DNA from 3 places in the Pantoea agglomerans genome. Region 2 is predicted to be linked to each of the others. Evidence: predicted binding sites of a transcription regulator. Region 2 holds the regulator's gene; each other region holds the start of a gene.
The links. Region 2 encodes LexA, which represses DNA repair genes until DNA is damaged. Its sites were predicted from a motif close to TNCTGTATGTACATACAGNA; they were not measured.
Positions count from the first base shown of each region.

Region 1: a site for LexA is predicted at 2,020-2,039, ahead of sulA (SOS-induced cell division inhibitor SulA). Genes of this name have one in related genera too.
Region 3: a site for LexA is predicted at 1,328-1,347, ahead of LB453_RS13390 (metal-dependent hydrolase). Genes of this name have one in related genera too.

Region 1 is NZ_CP083809.1:2,586,982-2,590,258, reverse strand. It holds gene matP (macrodomain Ter protein MatP) at 1-16, shown strand, start outside; gene ompA (porin OmpA) at 87-1,154, opposite strand; gene sulA (SOS-induced cell division inhibitor SulA) at 1,508-1,999, opposite strand; gene LB453_RS15215 (TfoX/Sxy family DNA transformation protein) at 2,211-2,822, shown strand; gene yccS (YccS family putative transporter) at 2,792-3,277, opposite strand, start outside.
Region 2 is NZ_CP083809.1:3,737,805-3,741,081, reverse strand. It holds gene plsB (glycerol-3-phosphate 1-O-acyltransferase PlsB) at 1-385, opposite strand, end outside; gene LB453_RS20580 (diacylglycerol kinase) at 514-882, shown strand; gene lexA (transcriptional repressor LexA) at 989-1,603, shown strand; gene dinF (MATE family efflux transporter DinF) at 1,737-3,059, shown strand; gene LB453_RS20565 (CsbD family protein) at 3,240-3,277, shown strand, end outside.
Region 3 is NZ_CP083809.1:2,233,008-2,236,284, reverse strand. It holds gene LB453_RS13395 (L-cystine transporter) at 1-565, opposite strand, end outside; gene LB453_RS13390 (metal-dependent hydrolase) at 720-1,310, opposite strand; gene kduD (2-dehydro-3-deoxy-D-gluconate 5-dehydrogenase KduD) at 1,497-2,258, opposite strand; gene kduI (5-dehydro-4-deoxy-D-glucuronate isomerase) at 2,275-3,111, opposite strand.

The DNA.
Region 1 (3,277 bases), 1.2 Mb from region 2:
AACGGGCAGCGAATAGCGCAGCGCGTTAAGCTAAACAGCAGACATAAAAAAACCCCGCTTTGCGGGGTTTTTTCTTACGAGGTAACTTAAGCCTGCGGCTGAGTTACAACGTCTTTGATACCTTTCACGTCGATTTCTACGCGACGGTCCGGACCCAGGCAGTCGATCAGAGCCTGACGGCCTTTTACGCTGTCACAGGTGTTGCCGGTAACTGGGTTAGATTCGCCCATGCCACGTGCAGAGATCTTGTTAGACGGGATACCTTTAGAAACCAGGTAGTCAACCACAGACTGAGCGCGTTTCTCAGACAGTTTCTGGTTGTACTGGTCAGAGCCGATGCGGTCAGTGAAGCCCAGAACGACGACTGAACCGTCTTTCGGATCCATTGAGCTCAGCTGGCTGTACAGCTGATCCAGAGCCTGCTGGCCTTCCGGCTTCAGGGTAGACTTGTTGAAGGTGAACAGGACGTCAGACTTCAGGGTGAAACGCTTGGTTTCAACAACTGGAGCCGGAGCCGGAGCCGGAGCAACAACCGGTGCAACTTCATCCTGACCGAAGCGGTATGAAACGCCTACGCTCAGCATGCCGTTGTCAGGACGTGCGCCAACGGTCTGTGCGTCACCGATGTTGTTAACCCACTGGTAGTCCAGACGAGTTGCCCAGTTCTGAGTCAGAGCGTATTCAACACCCACTGCTGCCAGCGGAGAAACGCCGGTGTCGTGGTCGCTGATGCGGCCGTTGACAACGTTGTTCTGAGTTGCGTCAGCACGCCATACCATACCACCCAGGCGGGTGTAGACATCCAGATCGTCAGTGATCGGATAGCTCAGTTTAGCAGCCAGCTGAACGCCCTGTGCTTTGAATGCGCCGTTGTTTACGGTGCCTTTGTTCGGCATACGGCCAAGCCAGTCGTAGCCCAGCTCGAAGCCCAGGTACGGGTTAGCCTGGTAACCTACGAATGCGCCAGCGCCAAGCTGAGATTCGTGAGTCGGGCCATTGTTGTTGCCATAACCGTTACCGTAGTAACCAGTATCGTGATACTGAGACCAGCCCAGTTTAGCACCGGTGTACCAGGTGTCATCTTTCGGAGCGGCCTGCGCTACGGTAGCGAAGCCAGCCAGTGCCACTGCAATTGCGATAGCTGTCTTTTTCATTTTGCGCCTCGTTATCATCCAAATAGGCAATGAGCAAAAAGGGATGCTCTTGGTTGTAATCCTTCGCCGGGTTAATACGCTCGCTTATGACTCTACCGATTAAAAAACGGAGATTATTGAGCACCCTGGCGAGGTAAAGTCTACAACGAGATTGGAAAGTTACAAGTATGATGTGAGGGGATGCTGCAAAAAAACAGGGCTTTATACACATATTCTAACATTTGGCGCGGTCTTAATACCGTCGCGCTTAAAGGCAAAATGCAGCTAAACCATTGTCAAAGCTGGAGGGAAAAGAATCAGTGGTTTAGCTGAAACAAAAAAGGCAATTGACCCGAGATAAATCTTATTTTTACTTAATGAAACAAATCGGACTGAATTTTTCGCCCTTTAGTTGGTCGCAGCGAGGGTTCTGCCGTCCCATTGGGACGCATTATCAACCCCAGCGCTTTACCTTCCGCCGCCGCCAGTTCTAATTCGCGCCGTTCTTCCTCGTCCAGATCGTACGGTATCCACGCCAGCACGACGCTGTAATTCCCGGTACGCAACGCTTTAATCATCGCCTCAACAGAGGTGCAACGCTCAGAATCCGCAACGTGCATGCTTTTTTCCAGCGGCAGACCCGACTGTTGCAGCCAGGCGCGATTCAGCTTGTGCGCGGGCGTCAGCCAGAGCTGCCAGCGAGACTCCTTGCTGAGCTGTTGCAGTAACGGCAGCAGCAACATTTGCATCATGCCGGGCTGTTCGCTGTAGCGCAATTCCGTAATCCAGCCGCTGTGCTGCGACGGCTTAGAAGCGGAAACGTGACGGTGAGCAAAGCCTGCATTATTAAAGTGTTGGGTGCGCATAAGTTAACCACTCAGCATTGGACTGTATGGATATACAGTAATGACTTCCTGGATAAAGATCAACCTCAAATTTGGAAAACGGCTCGCAAAAAAGGCAGAAGGTCAGGCTTAAGGAAAAGAATTAATTGAACCCTTAACTGATTTTTTCTATATCTCTAACGAACTGATACCCATGGATTTTTAGTAATTTTCTGCACAAGGAGAGCGTGTTATGAAAAAAAAGCACCCCATTGTAGAACAGTCTCGTAATCGCCTGGCCGCGCTAGGCCATATCGAGGCGCGCACCCAGTTCGGCGGCTATGCGCTGGCCGTCGAAAAAGTGGTTTTCGCGCTGATTAGCGATGACGCACTCTATCTGCGCGCCAGCGAAGCGCTGCGGCAATATGCGACGCGCCAGCCTATGCAGCCGCTGCTGTTTCGCAAGCGCGGTACCGCGGTCTGCCTCGACTACTATCGCGTCGACGACGTGCTATGGAGTGACCCCGAGCAGCTGCTGTCTCTTTCCGCCGCTTCGTTGCGCACCGCACGCCAGGCGTCGCAGGCCAGACAGAGGCCGCTGCGGCTGAAGGATCTGCCCAATCTCAGCCTGCGCATGGAGCTTCTGCTGCACGAGGCGGGGGTGAGAAGCGTGCAGCATTTGATGGAGCTGGGATCGAAACGCTGCTGGCTCAGGCTCAGAGCGATAAACCAGCATATCGGCTTTAAAACGCTGCTGGCGCTGGAGGGGGCGATAAAGGGACGACATGAAGCCGCCCTGCCGCTAACGGTCAGGGCGGAGCTGAATGCATGGTATCAGGAGGCTTTAAAAGGTGGCCTCTCCTGAGGCTGCGCCAGCGTCCGGCTCAGACGGGCGATTTCCGGCAGCAGGGCTACCAGTAAGCCCAACTGCTGCAACACCAGCGGCGCGCGCGTCTCCTGATTAGCGGCCATATCGCTGATGCGCTGCGTTAGCGCGCTCTGCATCGTTTCCGCTTCAGCGTCGCTCACCACCTCGGTTTGCAGCACATCTTCGACATAGCAGACCGTATCGTCGAGCAGCGTCAGCAGCGCGCCGTCAGTCAGCTTATCGCGGTGCGCGCCGAGGGCAGAGATATAGCTCAGAAAAGAGTGGTTAAGGCAGAGCAGCTGGAAAGCGGACTCTTTATGTTTCTGCTGCGTCCGCGACTCCCCGCTCATATTGGAGACCACGGAGGCCAGCTCCGCATCGGCGTTATGGGCGTCGCGTCGCGCGATGCGATAGGCGAGACGATTATCCTTACCCTGATGATACTGCTCCAT
Region 2 (3,277 bases):
ACATCACCGAAACCGGCAGCATCTGGATATCGAGCTGAGGGTTGTTACGGTGCAGATCGAGATACTCGTGAAAAATCTTCACCGATTCGGTATTCGGCCCAAAAGCGGGGAATACGCGCGGGCCGTCGTGAATAAACACGTGGCGCGGCAGTATCGAGCCGTCAATCTCCAGTGGTGACAGCGGATCGGGCAGATTATGCTTCAGACACTGCTGGCGCAGCGTCAGCAAATCCGCCTTGGAATCGTATGGCAGCACGTACATAATCGGCCGCGTTGGATCGAGTCCATGTTCGGAAACGGGATCGCCCGGAATAGCCTTCGTTTTTACCAGAACAGAGAGTGGTAAATTCAACAATTTATAATAAAGTTTACGCCAACCTGACATAGACAACATGAAGCCTCTTGTTAGCAAAGCGCCGCAAGCATATCAGAAAGTGCTGCGAAGATCTGTGGTGGTGCCAAACGCACCTGGCCCAGACATTGACGTCAAACAACCTAAAGGGTTCCCTCGCAATGGCAAGTAATACCACCGGTTTGCTCAGGATTGTAAAAGCGGCAGGCTACTCGTGGCAGGGGCTGCGCGCCGCCTGGCAGCATGAAGCCGCGTTTCGTCAGGAGGCCACGGCCGCCATCGTCGCTATCGCTATCGCCTGCTGGCTGGATGTCGACACCGTCGCGCGCATCCTGATGATTGGATCGGTGGTGCTGGTGATTATTGTCGAGATCCTCAACAGCGCAATCGAAGCGGTGGTCGACCGTATCGGCCAGGAGCGTCACCCGCTGTCGGGACGAGCGAAAGATATGGGCTCCGCCGCCGTTTTGCTCGCTATTATACTGGCGCTGTTCATCTGGATCGCGCTGCTCTGGACGCATTTGCGGTAGGCTTTCCACAATGGCCCAAACGGCTGTTATTTCCCTGGGTTTTGGTTTTCATTTCACCAATACCTGTATATACTCACAGCGACTGTATAAACAACCAGGGGGCGGGATGAAAGCATTAACCACCAGGCAGCAACAGGTTTATGACCTGATTCGCGACCATATCAACCAGACGGGCATGCCGCCAACGCGTGCGGAGATCGCCTCGCAGCTGGGGTTCCGTTCCCCCAACGCCGCCGAAGAACACCTTAAAGCGCTGGCGCGTAAAGGCGTTATTGAGATCGTTTCTGGCGCATCACGCGGCATTCGCCTGCTGATGGAAGAGGAAGAGTCCAACGGGCTGCCGTTAATCGGCCGCGTCGCCGCTGGCGAGCCGCTGCTGGCTCAGGAACATATTGAGACGCACTATAAAGTCGATCCCGACCTGTTTAAGCCCTCTGCTGATTTCCTGCTGCGCGTTGCCGGTATGTCGATGAAAGATATCGGCATTATGGATGGCGATCTGCTTGCGGTGCATAAAACGCAGGATGTGCGTAACGGTCAGGTTGTTGTGGCGCGTATCGATGACGAAGTCACGGTAAAACGCTGGAAAAAGCAGGGCACCGTGGTTCATCTGCTGCCGGAAAACAACGACTTCGAACCGATTATCGTCGATACCCGCACGCAGTCGCTGACCGTTGAAGGTCTGGCAGTGGGCGTGGTGCGCAACGGCGAGTGGCTCTGACCGCTCGCCTTCAGACGCCTGTATCGCTTCGCCAGGCGTCTGTACGATAATCTTTTCACGCGCCTCCTCCTGCGGCTAGCGCCGCATTGAGGCCGCCTCGCTCCTTTTTACGTTTTCAGGCATGGACCGGCTGATGCGTCTCTTCTCTGCTGACGATCGACAACTCTGGCGGCTGGCGCTGCCGATGATCCTCTCTAATATCACCGTGCCGCTGCTCGGCCTGGTGGACACCGCCGTTATCGGCCATCTCGACAGTCCGGTTTACCTTGGCGGCGTAGCGATTGGCGCGACCGCGACCAGCTTCGTCTTTATGCTGTTACTCTTTTTACGCATGAGCACCACCGGCTTTACCGCGCAGGCCTTTGGCGCGCGCGATGCGCAGGCGCTGGCGCGCGCCCTGACGCAGCCGCTGCTGATGGCGCTGCTTGCGGGCCTGCTGTTTATTCTGCTGCGCGATCCGCTTAGCGCGCTGGCGGGTCGGCTGGCGGGGGGCAATCCCCAGGTGCTGGAGCAGGCCGCCATCTTTATCCATATTCGCTGGCTCAGCGCGCCGGCAACGCTGGCAAATATGGTTATCCTCGGCTGGCTGCTGGGCGTGCAGTATGCCCGTGCGCCGGTTGTGCTGCTGGTGGTGGGCAACACGGTAAATATTCTGCTCGATCTCTGGCTAGTGCTCGGTCTGAAGTGGGGCGTGGCCGGCGCGGCGACCGCGACGGCGCTGGCGGAATATGTCACGCTGGCGGTAGGGCTGGCGATGGTATGGCGGGTTCTGAAGCTACGCGGCATATCAATGACGATGCTGAAGAGGAGCTGGCGCGGCGATATCCGCCGCCTGCTGCGCCTTAACCGCGACATTATGCTGCGCTCCCTGCTGCTGCAGCTCTGCTTTGCCTCGCTGACGCTTATCGGCGCGCGCCTGGGGCCAGAGATCGTCGCCGCCAATGCCGTCCTGCTGATGTTTATCACCTTTACCGCCTATGCGCTCGACGGGTTCGCCTATGCGGTGGAAGCCGTTTCCGGCGAGGCCTATGGCGCGCGCGACGGCGACAGGCTGCTGTCGGTATGGCACGCCGCCTGTCGTCAGGCGGGCATGGTTGCGCTCGCCTTCGCGCTAATCTATGCGGCGAGCGGTGACGCTATTGTGTCGATGCTGACTTCGCTGGCGTCGCTGCAGCAGCTGGTCGATCGCTATCTTATCTGGCAGATCATTCTGCCGCTGGCTGGCGTGTGGTGCTATCTGCTGGACGGGCTGTTTATCGGCGCGACGCGCGGGCGCGAAATGCGCAACAGCATGGCGGTGGCCGCGCTCGGTTACTTCCTGACGCTGCTGACCTTGCCCTGGCTGGGCAACCACGGTTTGTGGCTGGCGGTAACGGTTTTTCTTGCGCTGCGCGGCGTTTCGCTTTGGTGGATCTGGCGGCGCGAATGGCGCCTAAGCCGCTGGTTTGCAAACTGATTATCGCGCGCAGCGGCAGCCTTAACGCGCTGCGCTAAACAGATTATTCTGTATTTCTGCGGCAGTTGCCGATTCGTCTACTATAATTAACTTACAACAGCGCGACACAGCAGCGCTTTGTATTGTCGTATCACCATTATGTGGTGGTATGTAAAACTAAGGATGACGTGGAGGTCTGACATGAACAAAGACGAAGCGAGCGGTAACTGGAAGCAGTT
Region 3 (3,277 bases), 1.5 Mb from region 2:
TGATGATTGAGGTCGGGCTGGCGCCGGTCAGATCGGCGAACGGATTTTTCGGCACAAAAGAGAGCAGCAGCTGCGGCACGGTGAGGTCCGCTACTTTGCCCGCGTAGTTGCTCTGAATCGCGGCAAGACGCGCGCTCTCCTGCGCGCCCTGAACCAGACCCTCGGCGCTGAGGTGGAACAGGCCGGTGACCAGCACGCCGACCAGCGCGGAGATCGCGGTGGTAAACAGCAGCACGCCGATGGTCAGCAGGCTGATTTTGCCCAGCGAAGAGGCGTTGTGCAGGCGCGCGACGGCGCTGAGGATCGAGGCGAACACCAGCGGCATCACAATCATTTGCAGCAGCTGCACGTAGCCGTTGCCCACGATATTGAACCAGCTGATTGAGGTTTTCAGCACCTCGCTCTGCGCGCCGTAAATGGTCTGCAGCGCCAGGCCGAACAGCACGCCGATCACCAGACCGACCAGTACCTTTTTCGACAGGCTCCAGCTATCACGGCCGAGGCGCGACAGCAGCAGCAGCAGCGCGACGAAGGCTGCAAGATTAAGAATCAGAGGTAGATCCATGTTGGCTCCCGAAAGACACATCCGGCGTCAGCATGACGCCGGCGCGCCAGATAATGTGACGCACGAATTAAGTGGCGGTATGTTACCAGCTGACCTGAGCGTCGACTTATATCCAAATGGAATGCCTTATAACCAGACAGCGTTTTCTGCTGCTTTAATGCGCTTTTTGCGTAGAAATCAGGCGAGAGACGCCATTTTGTAGCGTATCAAACAGCTGAGTTGGCCAGCCGTTCGCACCAAAAGAGGGCGATCCGGGGGGGAACCAGAGCGCGTAGCCTACCAGCACCAGGCAAAGGGTGCGCTCCAGCTGATTGCCTTTCTGGCTTCTGAGGATCGGCAGACGAAAGCGCCAGCGGCACGGCCACAGCAGCGGCACGCCGGCGGGGGTCAGCATATCCGCGACGATATGGCTGAGATAGCCCAGCGTCATGCCCTGCAGCACGTCGGCGGGCAGCAGCCAGTCGTCAGGTACGTTTATCTGAAACAGCCAGAGGCTGGCGGCCACCGCCAGCAGGCTATGGGTGAAGCCGCGGTGGCCAAAGGCGCGGGCGATCGGGTAGGAGAGCCATTTCAGCCGCTGGCCGAGCAATGATTTTGGGTGATCGATATCGGGCAGCAGACAGGTGAGCAGCGAGGCGGAAATAAGGTGCCACCAGTCGGCCTGCGCCAGCACGGGCGTCAGCTCCGCGCGCTTGGCAAAAATAGCGGTGGCAATAGCAAAAATTACGTGGCCTTCGCCCGTCATGATAAAACCTGGCTGCAAACTGTCGATGCATCCAGTATAGGGATTTATCCAGTGAATGAGAAGTTGTGACGCTGTAACGAAGCGTGAATTTTTTAGCGAGACGGCGGCTTCGCGCCGCCGTTTCGTCGGTTTTCTCCCCGACAGGGGGAGATCGCTCCTGGTTAACCTCTTCTGCGCCAGCCGGAACTAGCGCGCCAGCCAGCCGCCGTCGACCGCCAGCGTATAGCCGTTAACATAGTCAGAAGCTGAAGAGGCGAGGAAAACCACCGGGCCCATCATATCGTCCGGCACGCCCCAGCGCGCGGCAGGGATACGCCCGAGGATCTCGGCGCTGCGGCCTTCGTCGCTGCGCAGCTGCTCGGTATTGTTGGTCGCCATATAGCCCGGCGCAATAGCGTTAACGTTGATGCCGTGTTTCGCCCACTCGTTCGCCAGCAGCCGCGTCAGCCCCATCACCGCGCTTTTCGATGCCGTGTAGGAGGGAACGCGAATGCCGCCCTGGAACGAGAGCATTGAGGCGATATTAATAATCTTGCCGCCCTGGCCCTGCGCGATAAACTGGCGCGCCACCTGCTGCGACAGAAAAAAGACGCTTTTGCTGTTGATGTTCATAACGTCGTCCCAGTCCTGCTCGCTAAAGTTCAGCGCATCTTCGCGCCGGATAATGCCGGCGTTATTGACCAGAATGTCGATTCTACCCGCGGCGGCGACCGCTTTTTCCACCACGCCTGCCACCTGCTCGCTGCGGATAAGATCCGCCTGCAGCGACCAGAAGCGGCGGCCAAGCGCTTCAACGCGCTGCTGGGTGTCCATCGGGTCTTCGCGGTTGACGCCAATGATGTCGCAGCCGGCCTGCGCCAGCCCCAGCGCCATGCCCTGGCCGAGCCCGGTGTTGCAGCCGGTAACCAGCGCGATTTTACCTTCCAGATTAAATGCGTTGAGTATCATATGAGCGCCTCCTTTATCAGCGCAGATCGCGGATGTTGACATGATCCATGTCGTCGAATACCTGGTTCTCGCCGACCATGCCCCAGATAAAGGTGTAGCGTTCGGTGCCGACGCCGGCGTGAATCGACCAGCTGGGAGAGATAACCGCCTGTTCGTTATGCACCAGCAGATGACGCGTCTCCTGCGGCTGGCCCATCATATGAAACACCGCGCTGTCCGGGTTCATATCGAAGTAGAAATAGACCTCCATCCGGCGTTCGTGAGTGTGGCACGGCATGGTGTTCCACAGGTTGCCTTCGTCCAGGCGGGTCAGCCCCATGGTGAGCTGGCAGGTCGGCAGCACGTCCGGCACCAGATATTTATTGATGGTGCGGCGGTTTGAGGTGGCCGCATCGCCCAGCGTGGTGCGAACCGCCTCCTCTTTGCCGACTTTTTTATCGGGAAAGCGGCTGTGGGCGGGCGCGCTGTTGAAATAAAATTTGGCCGGTCGGGAGGCGTCGCTGCTGCAAAAGCGCAGCGTCTGGGCGCCTTTGCCGACGTAAAGCGCCTCTTCCGGGCCAATCTCCCAGAGTTTGCCGTCTACCTCGATGGTGCCCGGCCCGCCGATATTGATGACGCCCAGCTCGCGGCGCTCCAGAAAATAGCTGACGCCGAGCTGCTTGCCCATCTCGTTGCCGAAGGTAACGCCGTCGGCGACCGGCATCACGCCGCCGATAATAATGCGGTCGATATGGCTGTAGGTGAGCGTATAGCGGTCGGCTTCAAAAATTTTCTCAATTAAAAATTCGCGGCGCAGCGCGGCGGTGTCGAGCTGGCGGGCATGCTCGCTATGAATACTTTGACGAACGTCCATTCTGGTCCCCTCTGGCGAAACAGGTCGATGTGCCCCGCAGGGCGTCTCAGGGCATCTTATGAGGAGTGGGCAAGCAATTCAATAAAAATGAAACGCTGTTTTATTTATTGCGATGGGGATCATGCCGTCAGAAAAAACCCGCCGAAGGCGGGTCAGAGTAGAGAGG